3 regions of the Pseudomonas sp. NPDC090755 genome follow, and region 2 is predicted to be linked to each of the others. Evidence: riboswitches for the same ligand, from Rfam matches in the RefSeq annotation. Region 2 holds a riboswitch; each other region holds the start of a gene.
The links. A riboswitch is a leader RNA that binds a small molecule or an ion and turns the genes downstream of it on or off. The one in region 2 is predicted to bind cobalamin.

Region 1: it holds a riboswitch for cobalamin, as region 2 does, so the genes downstream of both, ACIQUS_RS20980 (TonB-dependent receptor) here and cobW (cobalamin biosynthesis protein CobW) in region 2, are expected to answer to the same signal.
Region 3: it holds a riboswitch for cobalamin, as region 2 does, so the genes downstream of both, cobO (cob(I)yrinic acid a,c-diamide adenosyltransferase) here and cobW (cobalamin biosynthesis protein CobW) in region 2, are expected to answer to the same signal.

What each region holds. Positions count from the first base shown of each region.
Region 1 covers NZ_JBIVXC010000016.1:102,484-110,160, forward strand. Annotated here, with positions in the region: gene ACIQUS_RS20965 (BCCT family transporter) at 1-1,276, opposite strand, end outside; gene ACIQUS_RS20970 (tartrate dehydrogenase) at 1,473-2,564, opposite strand; gene ACIQUS_RS20975 (LysR substrate-binding domain-containing protein) at 2,663-3,580, shown strand; gene ACIQUS_RS20980 (TonB-dependent receptor) at 3,675-5,816, opposite strand; cobalamin riboswitch at 5,925-6,132, opposite strand; gene mvaD (diphosphomevalonate decarboxylase) at 6,193-7,194, opposite strand; gene ACIQUS_RS20990 (mevalonate kinase) at 7,191-7,677, opposite strand, start outside.
Region 2 covers NZ_JBIVXC010000006.1:245,664-253,340, forward strand. Annotated here, with positions in the region: gene csgE (curli production assembly/transport protein CsgE) at 1-127, shown strand, start outside; gene ACIQUS_RS12365 (curli assembly protein CsgF) at 124-543, shown strand; gene ACIQUS_RS12370 (CsgG/HfaB family protein) at 571-1,413, shown strand; gene ACIQUS_RS12375 (DUF1272 domain-containing protein) at 1,500-1,739, opposite strand; gene cobM (precorrin-4 C(11)-methyltransferase) at 1,806-2,552, opposite strand; gene ACIQUS_RS12385 (cobalamin biosynthesis protein) at 2,580-2,981, opposite strand; gene ACIQUS_RS12390 (CbtA family protein) at 2,987-3,679, opposite strand; gene ACIQUS_RS12395 (CbtB-domain containing protein) at 3,690-3,875, opposite strand; cobalamin riboswitch at 3,973-4,200, opposite strand; cobalamin riboswitch at 4,261-4,459, shown strand; gene cobW (cobalamin biosynthesis protein CobW) at 4,555-5,622, shown strand; gene cobN (cobaltochelatase subunit CobN) at 5,626-7,677, shown strand, end outside.
Region 3 covers NZ_JBIVXC010000019.1:58,289-65,965, forward strand. Annotated here, with positions in the region: gene ACIQUS_RS22650 (DUF2066 domain-containing protein) at 1-731, shown strand, start outside; gene ACIQUS_RS22655 (AI-2E family transporter) at 757-1,830, shown strand; gene hda (DnaA regulatory inactivator Hda) at 1,988-2,692, shown strand; gene ACIQUS_RS22665 (C40 family peptidase) at 2,809-3,441, shown strand; gene ACIQUS_RS22670 (C40 family peptidase) at 3,577-4,107, shown strand; gene ACIQUS_RS22675 (hypothetical protein) at 4,209-4,787, opposite strand; cobalamin riboswitch at 4,937-5,162, shown strand; gene cobO (cob(I)yrinic acid a,c-diamide adenosyltransferase) at 5,329-5,940, shown strand; gene ACIQUS_RS22685 (cobyrinate a,c-diamide synthase) at 5,937-7,232, shown strand; gene bluB (5,6-dimethylbenzimidazole synthase) at 7,229-7,677, shown strand, end outside.

The DNA.
Region 1 (7,677 bases), on a different contig from region 2:
CATAGGCCGCGGCATCCATGTGCGAGGCGCAGAAGATCGCCATGATGAACAGGTACACGCCAAGGAACACCTGACCCCATGGCAGGGCCAGCAGCAGGTGGGTCACCGCCGATTCGCCGCCTTGCTCGCTGAGCATCTTCGGCACATCGACCGCGCCGGTGATGAACTGGTGCATGCTGTAGCTTTCCAGGGCGCCGAAGAAGAACCAGCACCCGAAGCTGCCGCCCATCAGCAGGGCGAACACCACTTCCTTGATCTGGCGGCCACGCGACACGCGGGTCACGAACATGGCCACGCCCGGTGCGTAGGAAACCCACCACAGCCAGTAGAACACCGTCCAGTTGCGGGTGAAGGCACCGTCGCCGGCCGGGTCGGTGAACAGGCTCATGTGCACGTAGTTCTGGATCATCAGGCCAATGGAGTTGGCGGTGTTGTTGATGGTGAACTGGGTCGGACCGACCAGCAGTACCACGGCGGCAAACACCAGCGCGCCGATGCAGACCATCTTGCTCAGGCGCTGCAGGCCGCCATCGATGCCGATGTAGGAGCTGAGCGAGAACATGATCGCCACCGCGCCAATCACCATCAGTTGCACGGTGAAGGTGTCGGGTGTACCGGTCAGGTCATGCAGGCCGCGGGTCAGGGTCGAGGCGGTGAGGGCCAGGGAAACGGTCAGGGCGCCCATCATGGTCAGCAGGAAGATCAAGTCGACCGTACGGCCAACCGGGCCGGTGGCCTTGAAGCCGGTGACCGCTTCGACGATCGAAGCCAGGTTCAGGCCGCTCTTCTTGCGGACATGGAAGTGGTAGGCCATGGCCAGCGAAGCCAGGGCATAGATCGACCAGGCGCTGACGCCCCAGTGGAAGAACGAGTAGCCGACGCTGTACTCGAGCGCCTTGGGGGTGGCGGCGGCGATGTTCAGGCCCGGGGTCTGGTAGTAGTAGGCCCATTCCATCACGCCCCAGTAGAGGGTCGAGGAACCCATGCCGGCGCAGATGAACATGAACACCCAGGTGGCGGTGGCGTATTCGGGTTTGCCACTGCCCAGGCGGATGTTGCCGTATTTGCTCAATGCCAGGTACAGCACGGCCAGGGAGCTGCCGAACACCAGCACCTGGACGCTGGTGCCGAAGGTACGGGTGGACAGTTCGAACAACTGGTTGGCCGCGTTTTCGGCCTGGGCCGGGAACACTGCAAGGCCGATCACGGTGAGCAGCACGGCTATCAGGCTCACGGTGATCAGGAACACATCAATCTTTTTATTCTTGTGCGACATCATCGTCTCCTGGACGTTGGCGTACTTATCTATACCCGGCAGGCAAACCGGGGTGTTGCGGTACTGCTCCTTCCTTGGCTGTTAACTTTTAGTTAACGTGAATCTTTGGGTTAACAGATTTTGCATACAATCCAACCCGCTCGCAAGAGGGACGGGGCCGATTTGTCAGACAATTCTGATAATCGGCCCCGTGGCATCAACCTTCGATCAGGGCGGTGATCGCCTGGCCGACTTGCTGGGTGGACTGCTGGCCACCCATGTCGCGGGTGGTCTGCCCTGCGGCGATGACTTGCTCGATGGCCTTGAGGATGTCGTCGTGGGCGGCGCGGTAGCGTGGGTCGGCGCCGTCGTCGCCGAGGAAGTCGAGCATCAGCGCGCCGGACCAGATCATGGCGATCGGGTTGGCGATGTTCTTGCCGTAGATGTCCGGGGCCGAGCCGTGGACCGGTTCGAACAGCGACGGGAACTTGCGCTCCGGGTTGAGGTTGGCCGACGGCGCGATGCCGATGGTGCCGGCGCAGGCAGGGCCCAGGTCCGAGAGGATGTCGCCGAACAGGTTGGAGGCCACCACCACGTCGAAGCGGTCCGGCTGCAGCACGAAGCGGGCGCAGAGGATATCAATGTGCTGCTTGTCCCAGCTGATTTCCGGATAATTGGCAGCCATGGCGGCGGTGCGCTCGTCCCAGTAGGGCATGCTCACGGCCATGCCGTTGGACTTGGTCGCCGAGGTCACGTGCTTGCGCTCACGGGTCTGGGCCACGTCGAAGGCGTACTTGAGGATGCGGTCGACACCACGACGGGTGAATACCGACTCCTGCAGGACGAACTCGTTATCGGTGCCTTCGAACATGCGCCCGCCCAGGGACGAGTATTCGCCTTCGGTGTTCTCGCGGATCACCACGAAGTCGATGTCGCCCGGCTCGCGGCCGGCCAGCGGGCATGGCACGCCGGGGAACAGGCGTACCGGGCGGATGTTCACGTACTGGTCGAAGTCGCGGCGGAACTTGAGCAGCGAGCCCCACAGGGAGATGTGGTCCGGGACCTTGTCCGGCCAGCCGACCGCGCCGAAATACAGGGCGTCGAAGTCCTTGAGCTGCTCGAACCAGTCGTCGGGCATCATCTTGCCGTGGGCCAGGTAGTAGTCGCAGCTGGCCCACTCGAAGAATTCGAAGCTGATGTCCAGGCCATGTTTGCGCGCGGCGGCCTCGACCACGCGGATACCTTCGGGAAGCACTTCGTTGCCGATACCGTCTCCGGGGATGGCGGCGATTCTGAAAGTCTTGCTCATGGGGGCGCACTCGTTGTCTAGGGAACAGGTGCGGACCATGCTATAAGGGCTTGATTCAGAGATAATCTCGCCATTCATAGATTCTTAGTGCACGAACCGTGAATAATCTACCGAGCCTCGACGACCTCAATATCTTTATCCAGGTGGCCAAGCGCGCCAGCTTCGCTGCCGTGGCCGACGAGCTGGGCATGTCGGCGGCCTTTATCAGCAAGCGCATCCGCGTGCTCGAAGAAACCCTCGACGTGCGCCTGCTGCACCGCACCACCCGACGGGTGACGGTGAGCGAGGAGGGCGAGCGGGTCTATCAGTGGGCCCAGCAGATCTTCGATGCGGTGCAGCGCATGGGCGACGACATCAGCGCCCAGCACCGCGAGCCGGCCGGGCAGCTGCGCATCGCCAGCAGCCTGGGGCTGGGGCGGCGCTTCGTTGCCCCGGCGCTGTCGGAGCTGGCCGAGCGGTATCCGCGCCTGGATATTCGCCTGGACGTGCATGACCGGCTGGTGGACCTGATCGAGGAAGGGGTCGACCTCGATATCCGCGTGGGCAACATCATCGCCTCGAACCTGATCGCCAAGCCGCTGGCCCGCAACCGCCGGGTGCTGTGCGCCGCGCCGGCCTACCTGGCCCGGCGCGGCACGCCCAAGGTACTGGCGGACCTGGCCAGCCATGATTGCCTGGTGATCAAGGAGCGCGACCACCCCTTCGGCGTCTGGCAACTGGAAGGCCCGGCGGGGGAGGAAAGCGTGCGGGTCACCGGCAGCCTGTCGAGCAACCACGGCGAAGTGGCGCACCAGTGGTGCCTGGATGGGCGCGGGATCTTGCTGCGCTCGTGGTGGGATGTGCACGACAGCCTGGCAGACGGGCGCCTGGTCCAGGTGCTGGGCGACTATCACCAGCCGGCGGATATCTGGGCGGTGTACACCTCGCCGCTGGCGAGTTCGGCCAAGGTGCGGGTGGCGGTGGAGTTTTTCCGGCAGTACTTTGCCGAACGGTACAGTCTGCCGGATCTGGGCTGACCTCATCGCTGGCGATGCCAGCTCCCACAGAAACGCCGCCATCCTGTGGGAGCCGGCATCGCCGGCGATGACTGCAACGCAGCCCTCAATCACTTCAGAAGCTGTAATCCAGCGTCGCAAGATACGACCGCGGCTCGCCCATGATCCACTGCTCGCCACTGTGCGCCGTCGCTGCATATCGGCGATCCAGCAGGTTGTTCAACTGCAACCCCAACCGCACATCAGGTAGCACCTGCCAGCCCAGGTTGGCGTCGACCACGGTAAAGCCCGGCACTGTCTGGGTATTGGCCGTGTCGGCATAACGCTCATCGACATAACGCAGGCCCATGCCGGCCTCCAGGCCATGGCCCAGGCCCTTGTTCACCCACAGGTTGGCGGTGCGCCGTGGCACGTTGCTCGGCCGGTTGCCGGCGCGGGAGACCGACTCACCACCCACCGTCTGCTCGAAGTCGTCGTATCTGGCACGCACCACCGAGGCGTTGGCCGAGACCTGCCACTGGTTGGCCAGGGCCAGTTCCAGGGTCGCTTCCAGGCCGTCGGAGGTCTGTTGCCCGGCCTGCTCCTTCTGGTGGGTGACGGGGTTGTCGACCAGCAGTTTCTTCTTGACGATGTGATAGGCCGCCAGGGTCCATTCGCCACGACCCTCCCAGAACAGCTGCTTGAGGCCGAACTCGGTCTGCTTCGCTTCGGTCAGGTCGAAATTCTGCTGGGCGGGGCTGAGGGTGATCAGGTCGCTGACGCCGTCTTCGCTGGTGGAATACTGGCCGTACAACGACAGCTCGTCGGTGACCGCGAACACCAGCCCGGCGCGCCAGTTGCCGCCGCCGAGGCTGCGGTCGGTGCGGGAGTCATTGATCAGGTCGGTGCGGTCGATGTGGTTCTGATCGCGGCGGATGCCGGTCACCAGTGACCAGCGCTGCGACAGCTGTGTGCGGTTCTCGGCGAACAGGGCGAAGGTACGGGTGGTGCTGTGGGTTTGCGGGCGGGTCGGGTCCTGGCTGTGGAAGTCGCCAGGCGCCGGGTTCCACGGGTCGACGAAGTCGCCACCGATGTCGGTGTAGGGCGAGTTGCTGTCGATGCCAAAGCGGATGCGGTTGTACTCGGCACCCACCACGGTCTTGCTGGCAAGGCCGAACAGCGAGTGGTCGAAGGTGAAGCTCTGGCGGTCGCCGAGCTGTTCCTGGTGGTGCTTGATCTCAAGATAGCTGCCGCGTTCGAGCAGGCCCTGCCCAGGGTCCCAGGTGTAATCCTCGGCATTGCGCCAGTGGCGGCGGCTCTTGATGTAGTAGAGCTGGTTGCTGGCGCTGAGCGAATCGCTCAGGGTCCAGTCGCTGGTCAGGCGCGTCCACTCGTCGTGGTAGCGCTGCACGTCGTTGCGCACGTTGTAGTTCTTCTTGCGCACGCTGTCGCGGTAATGGCCGTCGATCAAGGGCGTGCCGAAGTAGTTCATCGGCTCGGCATCGCCGCGTTCGTGGGCCAGGGTGAAGCTCAACGTGTCGCTGGCATCGAAGCGCAGGGCGGCGCTCATGGCCAGGTTCTGCGAGTCGCCGCGGTCAACCCAGCCGTTGCCTTGCTGGCGGTCGAGGGTCAGCCGGTAGCTCAGTCGCTCGCTCAGCGAACCGCCGCTGTCCAGGCCCAGTTGCTGGCGATCGTAGCTGCCGTAGCCCAGGCGCAGGTGGTTGCTGATCTCGCCGGCGAAGGGCTTTTTCGGGATCACGTTGACCACCGCACCGGTGGCGCCTTCGCCGTAGAGCACCGAGGCCGGTCCCCGGATGATGTCGATGCGCTCGACCATCCACGGGTCCACCGGGAAGGTCTGGGTGCCGGCGCCGGTGTACATCCGCGAGCCGTCGAACAGGGTCATCACCGAGTCGTGTCCGGTAAAGCCGCGTGCCGACAGGGCGGTGTTGCCGTTGCCCGGCGTGGCGATCGAGGTAATGCCCGGCGAGCGGCTGACGGCGTCCTGCACGGTGAGGTTGTTGCGGCCTTCGATGACCTCGGCGCTGAGGCTGCTGGTACTGGCCGGGGTGTCCAGGGCGCTGAGGTTCAGGCGCGAGCCGGCCGGCAGGGGCGTGGCCAGGTTGATCGGCGAGGTGTCGCTGCTGCTGGTGATGGCCGTCGAGGGCAGGGCCAGGGGCGTCGGCTCGCTGTCTTGGGCGAAGGTCGGCAGGGACAATGCAAGGCAAGGCGCCAGGGCATTGGCTGCCAGGGTGTGAAGCTTGGAGTTACGGGACATGTCGTTCCACATTGAACAGGAAGAAATGAATCCCGGAGGGAACAACGCATGGAGGAATCGCGCGCGCACAGGCGAGCGCAAACCGGCCTGCGCCCGCCCACCGCGGGGTTGCCAAACGAAGCTTCAGGCCGGTCTCCGGGCTTGCGAGGGTCGTGAAGGCCTTCACCTTCCCATGCCGCGGCACAGTGGTGTTTCGAAGGCTTCGCTCGCTTACCGTTGCGGGGGCAGCGCCGGACTGATCACTTGATGTGACGCACCGGCTTCCCGTTTCACCCTGCGCACGGCGGCGCAGGACACCTGAAACTGGCGCGCATCTGACCACCGAATGTCTTTGCAGTCAACGACTTGGGAGAATGTTGCGGCGCAGGCCCAGGGGTCAGAAAAGCGCCTGGGTCAGTACCTGCGGGCCTTCGCCGATCCGATCCTGGATGATGTGTTGCACGCCATCGAGCTCCCTAATTGCCGCAAGGACCTCGGGATAATGCTCGGGCGTGCAGAGCACATGGGCGTTCGGGCCGGCATCGAAGGTCGTACAGGCATCGAGGCCGTCACGTCGAAGTTGTTGAACCCGGTAGAACACCGAGAGGGTTGCCGGTTGCCAATAGAACAGCGGCGGGACGGATGACATGGCGATCAGGTGAAGCTCGATGGCCTCGCACTCGACAATGTCGGCAACACGCGCAAAATCACGGGCCAGGATGGCGTGCTGGAGGTTTCTGAAGCGTTCCACCAGCAGTTGCTGGCGCCTCTGGTAGAAAGGGCTGCTCACGGCGCGCTGATGACCGATCCTCGAGCTGGTTGTTTTCGCTGAGCCGTCGACTACCGCAATGATGTCGTGCAGTGGCCAATGAGCGGCGGATGCCAGTTGCCGGGCCGCGCTCTGTGGATCGTCGGCATCACCGGGCCATGTGACGAAACCGCCGAGTACCGATCGGGCCGCGGATCCTGAGCCGGAAAGGCGCGCCAGCCCGCTGAGCCGGTCGGTTGACGGTAGCTGACCGGACAGCGAGGCAAACGCCAATGCCAACGCAGAGAACCCCGAAGCGGAGGAGGCGATCCCCGCGCTGGTTGGAAAGGTGTTGGTGGTCGCGATACGCAGCGGTTGCCAGAAATCACTGCACTGTCGAAGTCGTCGCACATGCTGCTCGATGCCCAGGCGCATGATTGGGTCAGCGGGTTCGAGTATGCCGTCTGCACCGCACCAGTAGATTTCGTCAGGGCTCGAATCGCCCAGGGTTTCCAGGGTGCAGAGGCTGACACAGCGGCTCAGGGTCATCGACAGCGACCTGTTGGCGGGCAGTGTGCGTTTGGCGTCGCTCATGCCCCAATACTTGATCAAGGCAATGTTGCTGGGAGAGGACACACTGATCTTGCTCATGGTCGTTGCACACAGAGGCCCTCGACCGCGAGGGGGGCCTCGATTGCGCTCAGGCCCTTGAGCAGCGGGGCGGCAGTGAGGGGGGCGAGCACCAGCAGCAGGCCTGCGCTCGATCCTGAAAGCGCACCGGCACCGGAGATCTTCGCCGCGCCACCGGTTTTTTCGATTTCCCTGATCAACGCCTGAACGGGGCCAGGCACGACGCCGAGGGCTTCAAGGGCACGTTGATAGTCACGAATGAGTGCACACAAACGAGCGCGATCAACGCGCGGAGCCTGCAGCAGCGCCATGAACGCCAGGGTGGTCTGGCGCATCGATTGAAGCAGGGGGTTGTGTTCGTCCTGCAGGGTTTTGCTCACGGCAGTCACTACAGCCCCGGTACTTTCGTTGGCGGTACCGGTGTTATAGAGCCGCAGCTCGTTCAACACGGCACCCGCGTCGCGAAGGGGACAGAGCTGCAAGTCATCGCCTGCTGCGGGCATG
Region 2 (7,677 bases):
ACCCAACACCACAGAACTGAAGGATGCCGCCTATGAAGCGGCTGACCTGGTCAAGGCGCAGATCATCCAGCGCAAGCTGCAGATGATGCTGCAGGACACCACTGATCTTGAGAGGGATGAGCTATGAACAACAAAAACACCTGCCGCCTGGCCTCCCTGGTCTTGCTGGCGGCCCTGGGCAGCCAGGCCCAAGCCACCGAGCTGGTCTACACCCCGGTCAACCCGGCCTTCGGCGGCAACCCGCTCAACGGCACCTGGCTGCTCAACAACGCCCAGGCCCAGAACGACCACGACGATCCGGCAATCAAGGACAGGGCCTCGGCCTTCGCCGGCACCTCGGCCCTGGAGCGTTTTACCAACCAGCTTGAGTCGCGTCTGCTGTCGCAACTGATGGACACCATCAACAACGGCAACACCGGCAGCCTGCAGACCGACGCTTTCATCATCAATGTCATCGACGATTCCGGGGCGTTGAGCATTCAGGTCACCGACCGGGCAACCGGCGAAATTTCGGAAATTTCGGTCAACGGCCTGAACCCTTGACGGGTGGGGCAATGGGGAGCGACAGCCATGAAACGATTTCTGACCGCAGTATTGATGTTGGCCGCGCTGCAAGGTTGCAGCCTGCGCGAACCGATGCCAGCCGAACAGGACGCGGATATTCCGACCCTGACACCACGGGCCTCGACTTACTATGACCTGATCAACATGCCACGGCCCAAAGGCCGGCTGATGGCCGTGGTCTATGGCTTTCGCGACCAGACCGGGCAATACAAGCCGACCCCGGCCAGTTCCTTTTCCACTAGCGTCACCCAGGGCGCGGCGAGCATGCTGATGGATGCCCTGCAGGCCAGCGGCTGGTTCATGGTGCTGGAGCGTGAGGGGCTGCAGAACCTGCTGACCGAGCGCAAGATTATCCGCGCTTCGCAGAAAAAGCCCGATACCCCGGTGAACATCCAGGGTGAGTTGCCACCGTTGCAGGCGGCCAACCTGATGCTCGAAGGCGGCATCATCGCCTACGACACCAACGTGCGCAGCGGCGGGGAGGGCGCGCGCTACCTGGGTATCGACATCTCCCGCGAGTACCGGGTCGACCAGGTGACGGTCAACCTGCGGGCGGTGGATGTGCGCAGCGGCCAGGTGCTGGCCAACGTCATGACCAGCAAGACCATCTACTCGGTTGGCCGCAGTGCCGGGGTGTTCAAGTTCATCGAGTTCAAGAAACTGCTGGAAGCCGAGGTGGGCTACACCACCAACGAACCGGCGCAATTGTGCGTGCTGTCGGCCATCGAGTCGGCGGTGGGGCACCTCCTGGCCCAGGGCATCGAGCGGCGCCTGTGGCAGGTGGCCGGCGATGGCAGTGGCGACAAGGCGGTGCTGGACAAGTACCTGAGCCAGTATCAGGTGCCATGATCGTTGGCGCAGGGGCCCCTGTAGGAGCGGGCTTGCCCCGCGATTGCGATGTGTCCATTGCATCGCATCGCGGGGCAAGCCCGCTCCTACACGCAACCCTGTTCTTTAACGATACGCTTGGTCGATGCCGGATACTTCACCAGCTTGGCCGCCGCCCGCGCCGGTCGCCTGACCAACTCACCCCCGCAGTTGGGGCACTGGCCTTTGAGCTGGCGCTCGTTGCAATCGACGCAGAAGGTGCATTCGAACGAACAGATCAGCGCCTCCTGGCTGTCGCCAGGCAGGTCGCGACCACAGCATTCACAGTTGGGGCGCAGTTCGAGCATGATCAGGTCCTCTGAAGGTGGGCGGAACCGGCAGTGTGCTACCAGGCCGATCCCGCGACAATACCTTCAAGGACGATACAGGTGGGCATGACTGGCGCGGTACAGCGCCGACTCTGAAAAACTGTCACTGGCCAGCACCCGTCCGACCAGAATCAGCGCCGTGCGCCGGAAGCCCTTGGCCTCCACCTGCCGGACAATCCCGTCCAGGGTGCCGAGCACCCAGTCCTGGTCCGGCCAGGTGGCGCGGTGCACCACGGCGATCGGGCAGTCGCCGCCATAGTGCGGACGCAGCTCCTCGACAATCCTGTGCAGGTGCTTGACGCCCAGGTGAATGGCCAGGGTGCTGCCATGGCGGGCCAGGTCCGCCAGTTGCTCACCCGCGGGCATCGGTGACTTGTCGCCATAGCGGGTGAGAATCACGGTCTGGGCGATGTCCGGCAGGGTCAGCTCGCAGCCGAGCAGGGCGGCGCTGGCGGCCACCGCAGTAACGCCGGGGACGATCTCGTAGGGAATGCCCAGCTCACGCAAATAGCGGATCTGCTCGCCGATGGCGCCGTACAGGCTCGGGTCGCCGCTGTGCACCCGGGCCACGTCCAGGCCCTGGTCGTGAGCCTCCTTGATGGCCTCGATGATCTGCGCCAGGTGCAGTTCGGCGCTGTTGATGACGGTCCGGGCGCTGTGCCCTTCGAGTACGGCAGCCGGTACCAGGGAGCCGGCATAGATGATCACCGGGCAGCGATGGATCAGGCGCTGGCCCTTGACGGTGATCAACTCGGGATCGCCGGGGCCGGCGCCGATGAAATAGACGGTCATGCGAGGTCCTTGGGAAGAAAGCGCGGATTATCCGCCAACGCCTGGGGCGCTGGCCAATGCCAGGCTGGCGTCGGCCAGCAGGGTACGGGTGACGCACAGCTGCGCCGTGCCTGCGAAGTGCTCGGCCAGGGCCAGCGCCGCGCTTTCGGCAACGCCGTAGCAACCGCTGTGTTGGTAGGCGACCGCTGAGCGATGGCTCAGGCGCTGCTCGAAGGCCGCCAGGTGTGCAGCGCTGAAGAACAGCAACGGTACCTTGAGGTGCCGGGCCAGTTGCTCCAGCCCGGGTTCATCCTGCTTGAGGTCGATGCTGGCCAGGCCCGCGACGGCGTCCAGGGGCAAACCGTGGGCCTTGAGGGTCTGGTCCAGCAGGCTGCCCAGCGTGTCGGCCGGGCAACCCCGTCGGCAACCCAGGCCGACGTACACCTGCATGGTGATCAGGCCTGTTCCGAGCGACGGTACAGCCAGGCGCTGAGCAGGCCCAGGGCCAGCCAGAACGCGGCGTTGGTCAGCAGGGAGGCGACCTTGAACTCGGCTTCCAGTGCTTCTGGAGCAAGCATTTCGTGCACTTCAGGTTGCGGTGCGCCAATCACATGGGGAATCACCAGCAGTACCGCACCCACGACCTTGAACAGCCAGTTGCGGGCAAACGCGATCAGGGCCAGTCCCACGGCGGTGGCGGCAGCGGTACCTACCCACCAGGTCTGGCGCTGGGCCAGGTCGGCTGCGGCGGTGCCCGGCAGTTCGGGCGGCAGGCCCAGGGTCGGCGCCAGGCAGAATACGGCAAAGCCGCCCAGGCCCCAGAGCGCGCCGCTGAGCACGGTCTTTGGCGCACGCAGGGTGTAGAGCGCGGCCAGGATCAGGGCAAAACCGACCGCCACCACCAGGTTGCCACCGGTGGTCGACAGCACGCGCTGCCAGCCATCTTCCGGTGCCCAGGCTTCGCTGTCGTGGTGATGGTCGGCGGCAACCCCGGGCGCGTGCTCGTGGGCTTCGACGGCCGGTGCGGCGCTTTCATAGGTTTCTGCCTGAAGAATCAGCGGCGCGACCCAGAAACTCTGCAGCAGGGTCAGCAGCAGGGCGGCCAGCAGGCCGGCAAAGCCTGCGGTGCGAGCGATACGCTTGATCATCGATGGCTACTCAGTGGCAAGGGAAGGCGGCGCTGTGACGGGTGTCGTGGGCGGCATTGTGGACCGCTTCGATATGCGAGAAGCCGGCGAAATACACCAGGCACAGGCCCAGCAGCGAGGCACCGACGGCAACCCGCAGGCGCTGGCTGAGGCTGGACGGGGTAACGGCGGAATGACTGGCGGTACTGGTACGCATGGCGCTTTCCTCTGGGTGTTGTCGGGCAACAGGCAAGCGCAACAATCCCCTGCACGAGGACCGTCCAGGGGATCAACAGCGCCCGCCCACCGCGGGTTTGTCAGAATCGGAATTGGGCCGGTCTCCGGGCTGGCGAGGGCAGGCTGATAGCCGGGCCACAGGCGTCACCTTCCCATGCCGGACTACGGGCACAGTGGTTCTGACGCTTTTCTCGCTTACCGTTGCGGGGGCAGCACCGGACTTGTCGGGCCTGTCGATCGACAGGCACTGACGCACCGGTTTCCCGTTTCACCCAGTCAAGGGCACCCAAACGAATGGCATTAGCAAATCACGGGGGCGACCGGGCGTCAATCGTGACAGCAGTTGACCGCTCACCGGGCACTGCGTAGCCTAGCCGCTTCGAGGTTCTTCGGCAGCGGCCGAAGCTAAGACGGGAACGCGGTAAAAGCCGCGGCTGCCCCCGCAACTGTAAGCATTGAAGCGTTCGACACAGCCACTGCATCGCTGCGGGAAGGCGTCGTTCGACCGGCCCATCGGCCGGTGCAGTGCAAGCCAGGAGACCTGCCTCGAACAGTTTCCGACATTAAACCGGGCGGGGTGATCCGGTGGCGAACGCGCCCAGGTAAACGTACCTGCGGCTCTCGTCGCGCATGCCCGCCATCCTGCCAAGGGCATCGACATGAAAACACTGGCCAAACTCCCCGTCACCATCGTTACCGGCTTCCTCGGCTCGGGCAAGACCACGCTGCTGCGGCACATGCTCGACAACGCCCAGGGGCGGCGCATCGCGGTGATCGTCAACGAGTTCGGTGAGCTGGGCATCGATGGCGAGATCCTCAAGCAGTGCAGCATCGGCTGCACCGAGGAAGAGGCCAGCGGCCGGGTTTATGAACTGGCCAACGGCTGCCTGTGCTGCACCGTGCAGGAAGAGTTCTTCCCGGTGATGCGCGAGCTGGTGGCCCGCCGTGGCGACCTGGATCACATCCTCATCGAAACCAGCGGCCTGGCCCTGCCCAAGCCCCTGGTCCAGGCCTTCCAGTGGCCGGAAATCCGCAATGCCTGCACCGTCGACGCGGTGATCACCGTGGTCGACAGCCCGGCGGTGGCCGCCGGCACCTTCGCCGCCTACCCGGACCAGGTCGATGCCCAGCGCAAGCTCGATCCGAACCTGGACCACGAGTCGCCCCTGCACGAGCTGTTCGCCGACCAGCTGGCCAGCGCCGACCTGGTGGTGTTGAACAAGGCCGACCTGATCGCCGCCGCCGACCTGGCCAAGGTCCGCGCCGAGGTGCAGGAAGAACTGCCGCCGGCGGTCAAGGTGATCGAAGCCAGCAATGGCCGCCTGCCACTGGACGTGCTGCTGGGCCTGGGCGCCGAGTCCGAAGTGCACATCGATGGCCGCCGCACCCATCATGATTCACACCATGACGGCGACGACCATGACGATCATGACCATGACGCCTTCGACTCGATTTCCATCGAGCTGCCCGAGGCCGATGAGAGCCTGCTGCTCGACGCCCTGACCCAGTTGGTGGTGCGGCACGGCATCCTGCGGGTCAAGGGCTTCGCCGCCGTGCCCGGTAAGCCGATGCGCCTGCTGATCCAGGGCGTGGGTACCCGTTTCGACAAGCATTTCGATCGCGCCTGGCGCAGCGAAGAGCCGCGTACCACGCGCCTGGTGCTGATCGGCCAGGAACTGGATGCTGCACAGCTGGAAGCGAGCCTGCGCGCCGCCCTGGGCGCCTGATCCATGCACCTGCTGCGGACCCAGCCCGGTGGTTTCGTACCGGACGACAGCATTGCCGACCTCGGCCAGACCCCGGCCGAGCTGGTGATTCTCTGCAGCGGTGACTCGCACCTGGCACTGCTGGCCGAAACCGCCCGGCAGTTGCCCGAGGATTATCCCAGCCTGCGCCTGGCCAACCCTATGCAGGTGCAGAACCACGCCTCGGTCGACCTTTATGTCGACGAGGTGCTGCGCCATGCCAAGGTCATCCTGGTGTCGCTGCATGGCGGGGTGGGCTACTGGCGCTACGGTGTCGAGCAACTACTGGAGCTGGCCAACCGTGGCGTGAAGCTGATCCTGGTCCCTGGCGACGACCACCCGGACCCGGAGCTGACTGGCCTTGGCAACGTACCGGCCGAGCAGGCCGAACGGCTCTGGCACTTTTTGCGCCAGGGTGGCAAGGCCAACGCCCTGAACCTGTTCAACTGCCTGGCCAGCCTCTGGCTCGGGCGCGACTACCCCTGGGCTGAACCGCAGCAATTGCCACGCACGGCGGTTTATCACCCCAACAAGGCCGCTGCCGAACTGCAGGACTGGTTCGGCCAGTGGCAGGTCGAACAGCCGGTGGTGCCCATCCTGTTCTACCGCTCGCACCTGCAGGCGGCCAACACCGCCTTTGTCGATACCTTTTGCCAGCGCCTGCAACAGGCCGGGCTCAACCCCTTGCCGATTGCCGTGGCCAGCCTCAAGGAGGCCGGCTGCCTGGCCCAGGTCGAAGACTGGCTGGAGCAGGTCGACGCCGCGCTGATCATCAACACCACAGGCTTTGCCCAGTCGAGCCCGGAACAGCCCCACCTGCGACCGTTTCGCCGGGACATTCCGGTGCTGCAGGCCATCTGCGCCCAGGACAACGAACCTGGCTGGCAGGCCAGCGAGCAGGGCCTGGGTGCCCGTGACCTGGCCATGCATATCGTCCTCCCGGAGCTGGACGGGCGCATCATCACCCGGCCGATCAGCTTCAAGGACCTGGCCTGGCGCAGCGAACGCAGCCAGTCGGATGTGGTCTGCTACCGGCCCCACCCCGAGCGCATGGACTTTGTCGCCGAACTGGCCCGGCGCTGGTGTGCACTGGCGCAGTTGCCCAACCGCGACAAGCGCGTGGCCCTGGTACTGGCCAACTACCCGACCCGCGACGGGCGCATCGGCAACGGCGTGGGCCTGGACACCCCGGCAGCGGCGCTGAACATCCTGCGTGCCTTGCAGGCCCAGGACTATCCGCTGGCAGACCTGCCCGACAGCGGCACGGCGCTGATCCAGGCGCTGCTGGGCGGCGTGAGCAACGACCTCGACAGCCTCGACCAGCGCCCTTGCCTGCAAAGTATGGCCCTGGACGATTACCTGACGGCGTTCGCCGCCTTGCCAGAGGCTAATCAGGAGGCGGTACGCCAGCGCTGGGGCGAACCGCAGCAAGACCCGATGTTCCGCAACGGTCGGATGATGGTCGCCGGCCTGCGCTTTGGCCTGACCTTCGTCGGTATCCAGCCGGCACGGGGCTATCAGTTGGACCAGAGCGCGGTCTACCACGACCCCGACCTGGTGCCGCCGCATGGTTACCTGGCGTTCTACTTCTGGCTGCGTCACGGCTTTGCCGCCGATGCGCTGATCCACGTTGGCAAGCACGGCAACCTTGAGTGGCTGCCGGGCAAGGGCGTGGGTCTGTCCGACAGTTGCTGGCCCGATGCCTTGCTCGGGCCGCTGCCGAACATCTACCCCTTTATCGTCAACGACCCGGGCGAGGGTGCCCAGGCCAAGCGCCGCACCCAGGCGGTGATCATCGATCACCTGATGCCGCCGCTGACCCGTGCCGAAACCTACGGCCCGCTGCGTCACCTGGAGGCGCTGGCCGACGAGTACTACGAGGCCCAGTTGCTCGACCCGCGCCGGGCCGCCGAGCTGCAACGCGACATTCTTGAACTGGTGCGCAGCAACCATATCGACCGCGAGTTGCAGCTCGAAGGCGAGCTCGATGATGCTGCTGTGTGGTTGCCGCGCCTGGACACCTACCTGTGCGACCTC
Region 3 (7,677 bases), on a different contig from region 2:
GCCAGGCCGGCCTGGCCCTATGGGGCAACAACCGGCCCTCGATCCTGGGCTGGTGGTTGAACGACAGCAGCGAAGGTACCAGCCTGGTCGGCGACGGCCAGGGCAGTGCCGAACCACTGCGCCGCGCTGCCCGGCACCGTGGCTTGCCGCTGCGCCTGCCGTTGGCCGACCTTGATGAGCAACTGGTGGCGACGGCGAAGCATCTGGAAGGTTCGGATCCGGCGCCCTTGCGCAGCGCTTCCGAGCGCTATGGTGCCGATGCGTTGCTGGCCGTGCATGCCAGCGAGGTCGATGGCAAGTGGCAGGGGGTCTGGCGCCTGTGGCTGGGTAACCAGCGCGAGCAGGGCAAAGTCGAGGCTGCCGACCAGGCGGCCCTGGCCGATGCCGTGATGCTGGCGGTCAGCACCCGCCTGGCGCCACGTTTTGTCGCCCGTCCTGGGGCCAGCAGTGAAATGCAGGTGCAGGTCCAGGGCATGACCCTGGTGCGCTATGCCGAGCTGGGCAGGGTGCTGGAACCCTATGGCGCGCGCTTGAACCGGGTCCAGGGCGATACCATGACCTGGCAACTGACCGGTAACCCGGATCAACTGCGGGCCCAGTTGGGCCTGGCCAAACTGCAGGAGCTGCCCGCCGAACCGCCGGCGCCGCAACCTGTGGTCGACCCGGCCAATCCGGGCGCCACACAGACTGCTGCTGCAAAACCCTTCAACGGGCTGCGTTTTCGTTGGTAAACCCTGACCTGGCCTGGAGCCGTTCATGACTGATATGCGTCGCTGGGTGTGGCTCGGCGTGGTGCTGCTGTGCGCCGCGCTGCTGTACTGGCTACACCCGATCCTTTCACCGTTTCTGGTCGGCATCCTGCTGGCCTACCTGGCCGATCCGCTGGTCGACCGCCTTGAGCGTGCCGGCTTGTCCCGCACGTGGGGCGTGGTGCTGGTATTCACCCTGTTCACCTTGCTGCTGACCCTGTTGCTGCTGGTCCTGGTGCCGATGCTGGCCAGGCAGCTGGTCCGGCTGTACGAGGTGGCACCGCAGATGCTCGACTGGCTGCAGCACGACGCCTTGCCCTGGGTGCAAACGCGCCTTGGCCTGGCCGAAGGGTTCTGGAAGTTCGACAAGATCAAGGCAGCCATCAGTGCCCATATGGGCCAGACCACCGACATCGTCGGGGTCATCCTGTCCCAGGCCACGGCGTCCGGGCTGGCGCTGCTGGGCTGGCTGGCCAACCTGGTGCTGATCCCGGTGGTGAGCTTCTACCTGCTGCGTGACTGGGACCTGATGATGGCCAAGATCCGCAGCCTGCTGCCGCGCCAGCGCGAGGCGCGGGTGGTGGCCCTGGCCGGTGAGTGCCACGAAGTGCTCGGCGCCTTTGTCCGTGGCCAGTTGCTGGTGATGCTGGCCCTGGGGGTGATCTATGCCTCCGGCCTGATGCTGGTCGGCCTGGAGCTCGGCTTGCTGATCGGCCTGCTGGCGGGGCTGGCGGCCATCGTGCCTTATATGGGGTTCATCATCGGCATCGGCGCGGCGATGATTGCCGGGCTGTTCCAGTTCGGCGGCGATCCTTACCCGTTGCTCGGTATCGCGGCGGTGTTCATGGTGGGCCAGGCCCTGGAGGGCATGGTCCTGACGCCGCTGCTGGTGGGTGACCGCATCGGCCTGCACCCGGTGGCGGTGATTTTCGCCATCCTGGCCGGCGGTGAGCTGTTCGGCTTCACCGGGGTGCTGCTGGCCTTGCCGGTGGCCGCGGTGATCATGGTACTGCTGCGCCACGTGCATGACCTCTATAAAGAGTCGGGCATCTATGCCGGCGAGATCGACCCGGATCTCTAGGTTAATAGCCAAGTGCTTGCATCGGTTGCCGTCTGCCGATGCAAGCCTTTGATTTTGCTTGTGGTCCACGCCGATTGTGCGACCGGCGCCACGGGTATAAACTTTGCAGACTTTTCACAAAAGGCCCCTTGTGGTTCTTCGGATCCGCCCAGCCAGCATGAAACCGATCCAGTTGCCCCTGGGTGTGCGTCTGCGTGATGACGCCACCTTCATCAACTACTATCCGGGTGCCAACGCCGCCGCATTGGGCTACGTCGAGCGACTCTGCGAAGCCGACGCCGGCTGGACCGAAAGCCTGATCTACCTCTGGGGCAAGCAGGGCGTCGGTCGTACCCACCTCTTGCAGGCCGCCTGCCTGCGCTTCGAGCAACTGGGCGAGCCCGCTGTCTACCTGCCACTGGCGCAACTGCTCGACCGCGGCGTCGAACTGCTGGATAACCTGGAACAGTACGAACTGGTCTGCCTGGACGACCTGCATGTGATTGCCGGAAAGCCAGAGTGGGAAGAGGCCATGTTCCACCTGTTCAACCGCCTGCGTGACAGTGGCCGGCGTCTGCTGCTGGCGGCCTCCAGTTCGCCACGGGAACTGCCGATCAAGCTCGCCGACCTCAAGTCGCGCCTGACCATGGCGCTGATCTTCCAGATGCGTGCGCTGTCGGACGAAGACAAGCTGCGCGCCCTGCAATTGCGCGCCTCGCGTCGTGGCCTGCACCTGACCGACGAGGTCGGGCATTTCATCCTGACCCGTGGCACGCGTAGCATGAGTGCCCTGTTCGACTTGCTCGAGCGCCTCGATCAGGCTTCGTTGCAGGCACAACGCAAGCTCACCATCCCGTTTTTGAAAGAAACTTTAGGCTGGTAAGGCAGGCGCTAGAGCCTCGGCACATAAAAGTCACATTTTTTTCGATTGAATTTGCAAATCGATGCGATAGAAGGCATAGTCTCGCCTTCACTAAATCAAAAGACACGGTCGTGCCCATGCTAAAGCGCTTCGCACCCCTCGTGCCCCTCGCACTTGTGACCCTGCTTTTTGGCTGCGCGGCCCATGGCCCTGTTTCGCAGCAGCAGGTTCAACAACCGGTAGCCACCCAGGCCTCGGCCAAATCCTCCAGCGCATCGCTGTTCGAGGAAGAGCTGGCCACCGAAGTAGATCTTCAGAATTTCGCCAGCAGCAAGCCTTACCAGCTGCCGGCACTGGCCGACAACATCCTCGAGCGTGGCATGTCGCTGATCGGTACCCGTTACCGTTTCGGTGGCACCTCCGAGCAGTCGGGCTTTGATTGCAGCGGTTTCATCGGTTATCTGTTCCGCGAAGAGGCTGGCCTGAAGCTGCCGCGTTCGACCCGCGAAATGATCAACGTGAATGCGCCACTGGTTGCCCGTAACAACCTCAAGCCAGGTGACCTGCTGTTCTTCAGCACCAATGGCCGTGGGCGTGTCAGCCATGCCGGCATCTACCTGGGCGACGATCAGTTCATCCACTCCAGTAGCCGCCGCAGCGGTGGCGTACGCATCGACAAGCTCGGTGACCGCTACTGGAGCAAGACCTTCATCGAAGCCAAACGTGCACTGGCCATGGCACCGACCGAGACCGTTATCTCGCGTAACTGATCATGAGCCTTGCAATCCCACGGCGACGTAGCTGAAAAGCGCGTCGCCGTGCGTGTTTATAGAAAGCGTCTAATCTAATTTCTCAACTATTTTCCGGCTCATCCCCGGGACGGCTTCAGACAGGATGTTCTGACCATGGCGATTCAGGCGCGCTTCGCTCTACTTTCCCTGCTGGCACTGCTCGGTGCCTGCTCAAGCCATGCCCCGAACCCGCCCAAAGTGGTCGAGCCTGTGGTCATGGCGCCTCAGGTTTACTTTTCCCCGGTTGCCGATGATGTCCTGTTTCGGGCTCTGGGACTGGTGGGTACGCCCTATCGCTGGGGTGGCAACACACCGGATTCGGGGTTCGATTGCAGTGGCCTGATCGGTTACGTCTACCGTGACGCAGCGGGCATTTCCTTGCCGCGCTCGACCCGGGAAATGATCGGCATCCGCGCACCGAACATCGAGCGCAATGACCTGCAATCGGGTGATCTGGTGTTCTTTGCCACCAATGGCGGGTCCCAGGTCAGCCATGCCGGGATCTATGTCGGGGAAGGGCGTTTCGTCCACGCGCCGGCCACCGGTGGTACCGTTCGTCTGGATTACCTGGCCAACAGCTACTGGCAGAAAGCCTATCTGAATGCCAAGCGGGTCCTGCCGCCTGCACTGGCGCGTGTTCCCTGAGCCACCTCATCGGTAAGGCTTCGCCTTGCATCGCAGGCTTCGCCGGCTCCCACAGGCAGGTGTAGCCCTGTAGGCGCTGGCGAAGCCTGCGATTGGGGACTTCAGGCCTGCTTGAGCAGCAGGGCGACCCCGGGGTGATACTGCCCGGCTTCGTTGTGCAGCTTGCGGTAGGCGTACGGAAAGTACCAGGCAATGGCGCAGGCGGTGTGTTTCTGCAGGTCGTCGACCAGGTCCTGGAGTTCTTCGGGGCTGGCGTGCTGTCCGGCTTTCCAGGGGCTGGCGAACAGTGCGGCGACTTTCAGCTGGCTTGGCGCTGCGACCAGCCGTGCGGCCTGTGCGGTTTCGGCCAGGGCATTGGCCAGGTCCAGCCTGGCAATCCGTGGCCAGCGCTGGCTGGCCTGCAGGTAGACGGCTTCTTCGCGGCTGGCGATGTACAGGTCGCAGCGACCGTCGCGGTCGCCATCATCACGCTGTTTCTTGCTCTGGTGCTGCGCCAGGGTGACCAGCTCGGCTTGCCAGGCCGCTGCCGACAGCAGGCCGAGGTTGGCCTGGGCGCCGTGCCAGTAGGCGGCTTCGCCATCGCCCAGGACCTGGTTGAAGCGATCGATGCACTCGACCCAGCGTTCCAGCACCGGACGCAGGAATTCCAGACGCGTGTTGTTGATGATCAGGCCTTGCATGCTGCTCTCTCCTTTATCATTGTGATCGAGTACAGCCGGGTTGTGGCTATTTGATATCACTGATGTCAGGGTGACACAAGATGATCAGGTCGCTATTGATCCAGGCCGGTAGGGTGCCTTTCATTGACGCTCCCGGTGCAACCCTCTAACCTTCGCGACTTGTTTCAGGTGCTCTGTGGGCTGTGGCCTGACAGGGTGAAACAGGGAAGCCGGTGGGCGCGCAAAGGCGCGCGAATCCGGCGCTGCCCCCGCAACGGTAGGTGAGTCAAGGCCGCGCATGGCCACTGGGTGTCGACACCCGGGAAGGCGCGCGACCCCGGGTGTCCTTGTCCCCGCTCACAAGCCCGGAGACCGGCCTGTTACAGTCAACGGCATCACGGAGGGTGATGCGCGGTTTCTTCGGCCTCGTGCCGCGGCCCTGCGCGCTTCTCCGTCTGCCTAATCCATTCATCTGTCGCCCATCCTTGGCCACGAAACCTGTACAGCCTCGTGCTGCTACGCTCGTCGTGGATCGGTCGACAGTGGTTTGCGGAGAGCTTCGATGACTGAATCCACCGAGCGTGACGAACGCCACCTGGCCCGTATGCAGCGCAAGAAGGCGGTAATCGACGAGCGTATCGCCAACGCCCCCAACGAATGCGGTCTGCTGCTGGTGCTCAGCGGTAATGGCAAGGGCAAGAGCAGTTCGGCTTTCGGCATGCTGGCCCGGGCCATGGGCCACGGCATGCAGTGCGGCGTGGTGCAGTTCATCAAGGGTCGCAACAGCACCGGTGAAGAGCTGTTCTTCCGCCGTTTTCCCGAGCAGGTGCGTTATCACGTGATGGGCGAGGGCTTCACCTGGGAAACCCAGGACCGCCAGCGCGACATCGCCGCTGCCGAAGCCGCCTGGGCCGTGTCCCGGCAAATGCTGCAGGACCCGGACATCGCCTTCGTGGTGCTCGATGAGCTGAACATCGCCCTCAAGCATGGTTACCTCGACCTAGACCAGGTGCTCAGTGACCTGCAGGCCCGCCCGCCCATGCAGCATGTGATCGTCACCGGCCGCGGTGCCAAGGACGAGATGATCGAATTGGCTGACACGGTCACCGAGATGGGCATGATCAAGCACGCCTTCCAGGCCGGTATCCGTGCCCAGAAGGGCGTCGAGCTATGAGTCAGACCCGGCACTGCCCGGCGGTCCTGATCGCCGCGCCGGCATCGGGGCAGGGCAAGACCACGGTGACCGCCGCCCTGGCGCGCCTGCACCGCAACCAGGGGCGCAAGGTACGGGTGTTCAAGTGTGGCCCGGACTTTCTCGACCCGATGATTCTCGAGCGGGCCAGCGGTGCACCGGTTTACCAGCTGGACCTGTGGATGGTCGGTGAGCAGGAGAGCCGGCGCCTGTTGTGGGAAGCGGCGGGCGAGGCCGACCTGATCCTGATCGAAGGGGTCATGGGCCTGTTCGACGGCACGCCGTCGAGCGCCGACCTGGCGCGTCACTTCGGCGTGCCGGTGCTGGCGGTGATCGATGGCACGGCCATGGCCCAGACCTTCGGCGCCCTGGCACTGGGCCTTGCGCGCTACCAGCCCGACCTGCCGTTTGCCGGGGTGCTGGCCAACCGCGTCGGCACCCTGCGTCATGCCCAGTTGCTCGAAGGCAGCCTGACCGAGGGCCTGCGCTGGTATGGCGGCCTGTCGCGGGAAACCGGCATCGAACTGCCGAGCCGCCACCTGGGCCTGGTCCAGGCCAGTGAACTCAATGACCTGGACCTGCGCCTGGACGCGGCTGCCGACGCCCTGGGCGCCAGCTGTGAATCGTCATTGCCGCCACCGGTGGCGTTCGCGGCGCCGAGTGAGCTGAACACAGCGCCCCTGCTCGACGGCGTGACCATCGCCGTGGCCCGGGATGAAGCCTTTGCCTTCACCTATGGCGCCAACCTCGACTTGCTGCGGGCCATGGGCGCCGAGCTGGTGTTCTTCTCGCCGTTGCATGACACCTGCCTGCCCGTGGCGGACAGCCTGTACCTGCCGGGCGGCTACCCGGAGTTGCACCACCGGGCGCTGGCCGCCAATGCACCGATGCTGAGCGCCATTCGCGCCCACCACCAGGCGGGCAAGCCCTTGCTCGCCGAATGTGGCGGCATGCTCTACCTGCTCGATGCCCTGACCGATGTGGCCGGTGAGCGCGCCGAGCTGCTGGGCCTGCTGCAGGGCGAAGCGGTGATGCAAAAGCGCCTGGCCGCCCTGGCCCTGCAGGCGGTGGAGCTGCCCGAAGGCAACCTGCGCGGGCACACCTATCACCACTCCCTGACCAGTACCGCGCTGGAGCCGATTGCCCGTGGCCAGAGCCCCAATGGCGGCCGTGGTGCCGAGGCGATCTATCGCTGCGGGCGGCTGACGGCGTCCTACGTGCATTTCTATTTCGCCTCCAATCCCCGGGCGTCGGCGGCGCTGTTGGCACCATGAGCGACCAGGCCTTCACCGAAGCCGAACGCGCTGCGGTGTACCGCGCGATCGGCGAGCGCCGCGACATGCGCCATTTCATCCAGGGTGACGTGGCGCCCGAACTGCTCGCGCGTCTGCTGCAAGCTGCGCATCAGGCCCCCAGTGTCGGCCTGATGCAGCCCTGGCGTTTCATCCGGATCACCGACCGCAACCTGCGCCAGCGCATCCAGGGTCTGGTGGAGCAAGAGCGGGTGCGCACTGCCGAGGCACTGGGTGAGCGTTCCGACGAATTCATGCAGCTCAAGGTGGAAGGCATCAACGACTGCGCCGAACTGCTGGTGGCGGCATTGATGGATGACCGCGAGAAACACATTTTCGGTCGCCGGACCTTGCCGGAAATGGACCTGGCATCGCTGTCGTGTGCCATCCAGAACCTCTGGCTGGCGGCCCGCGCCGAAGGGCTGGG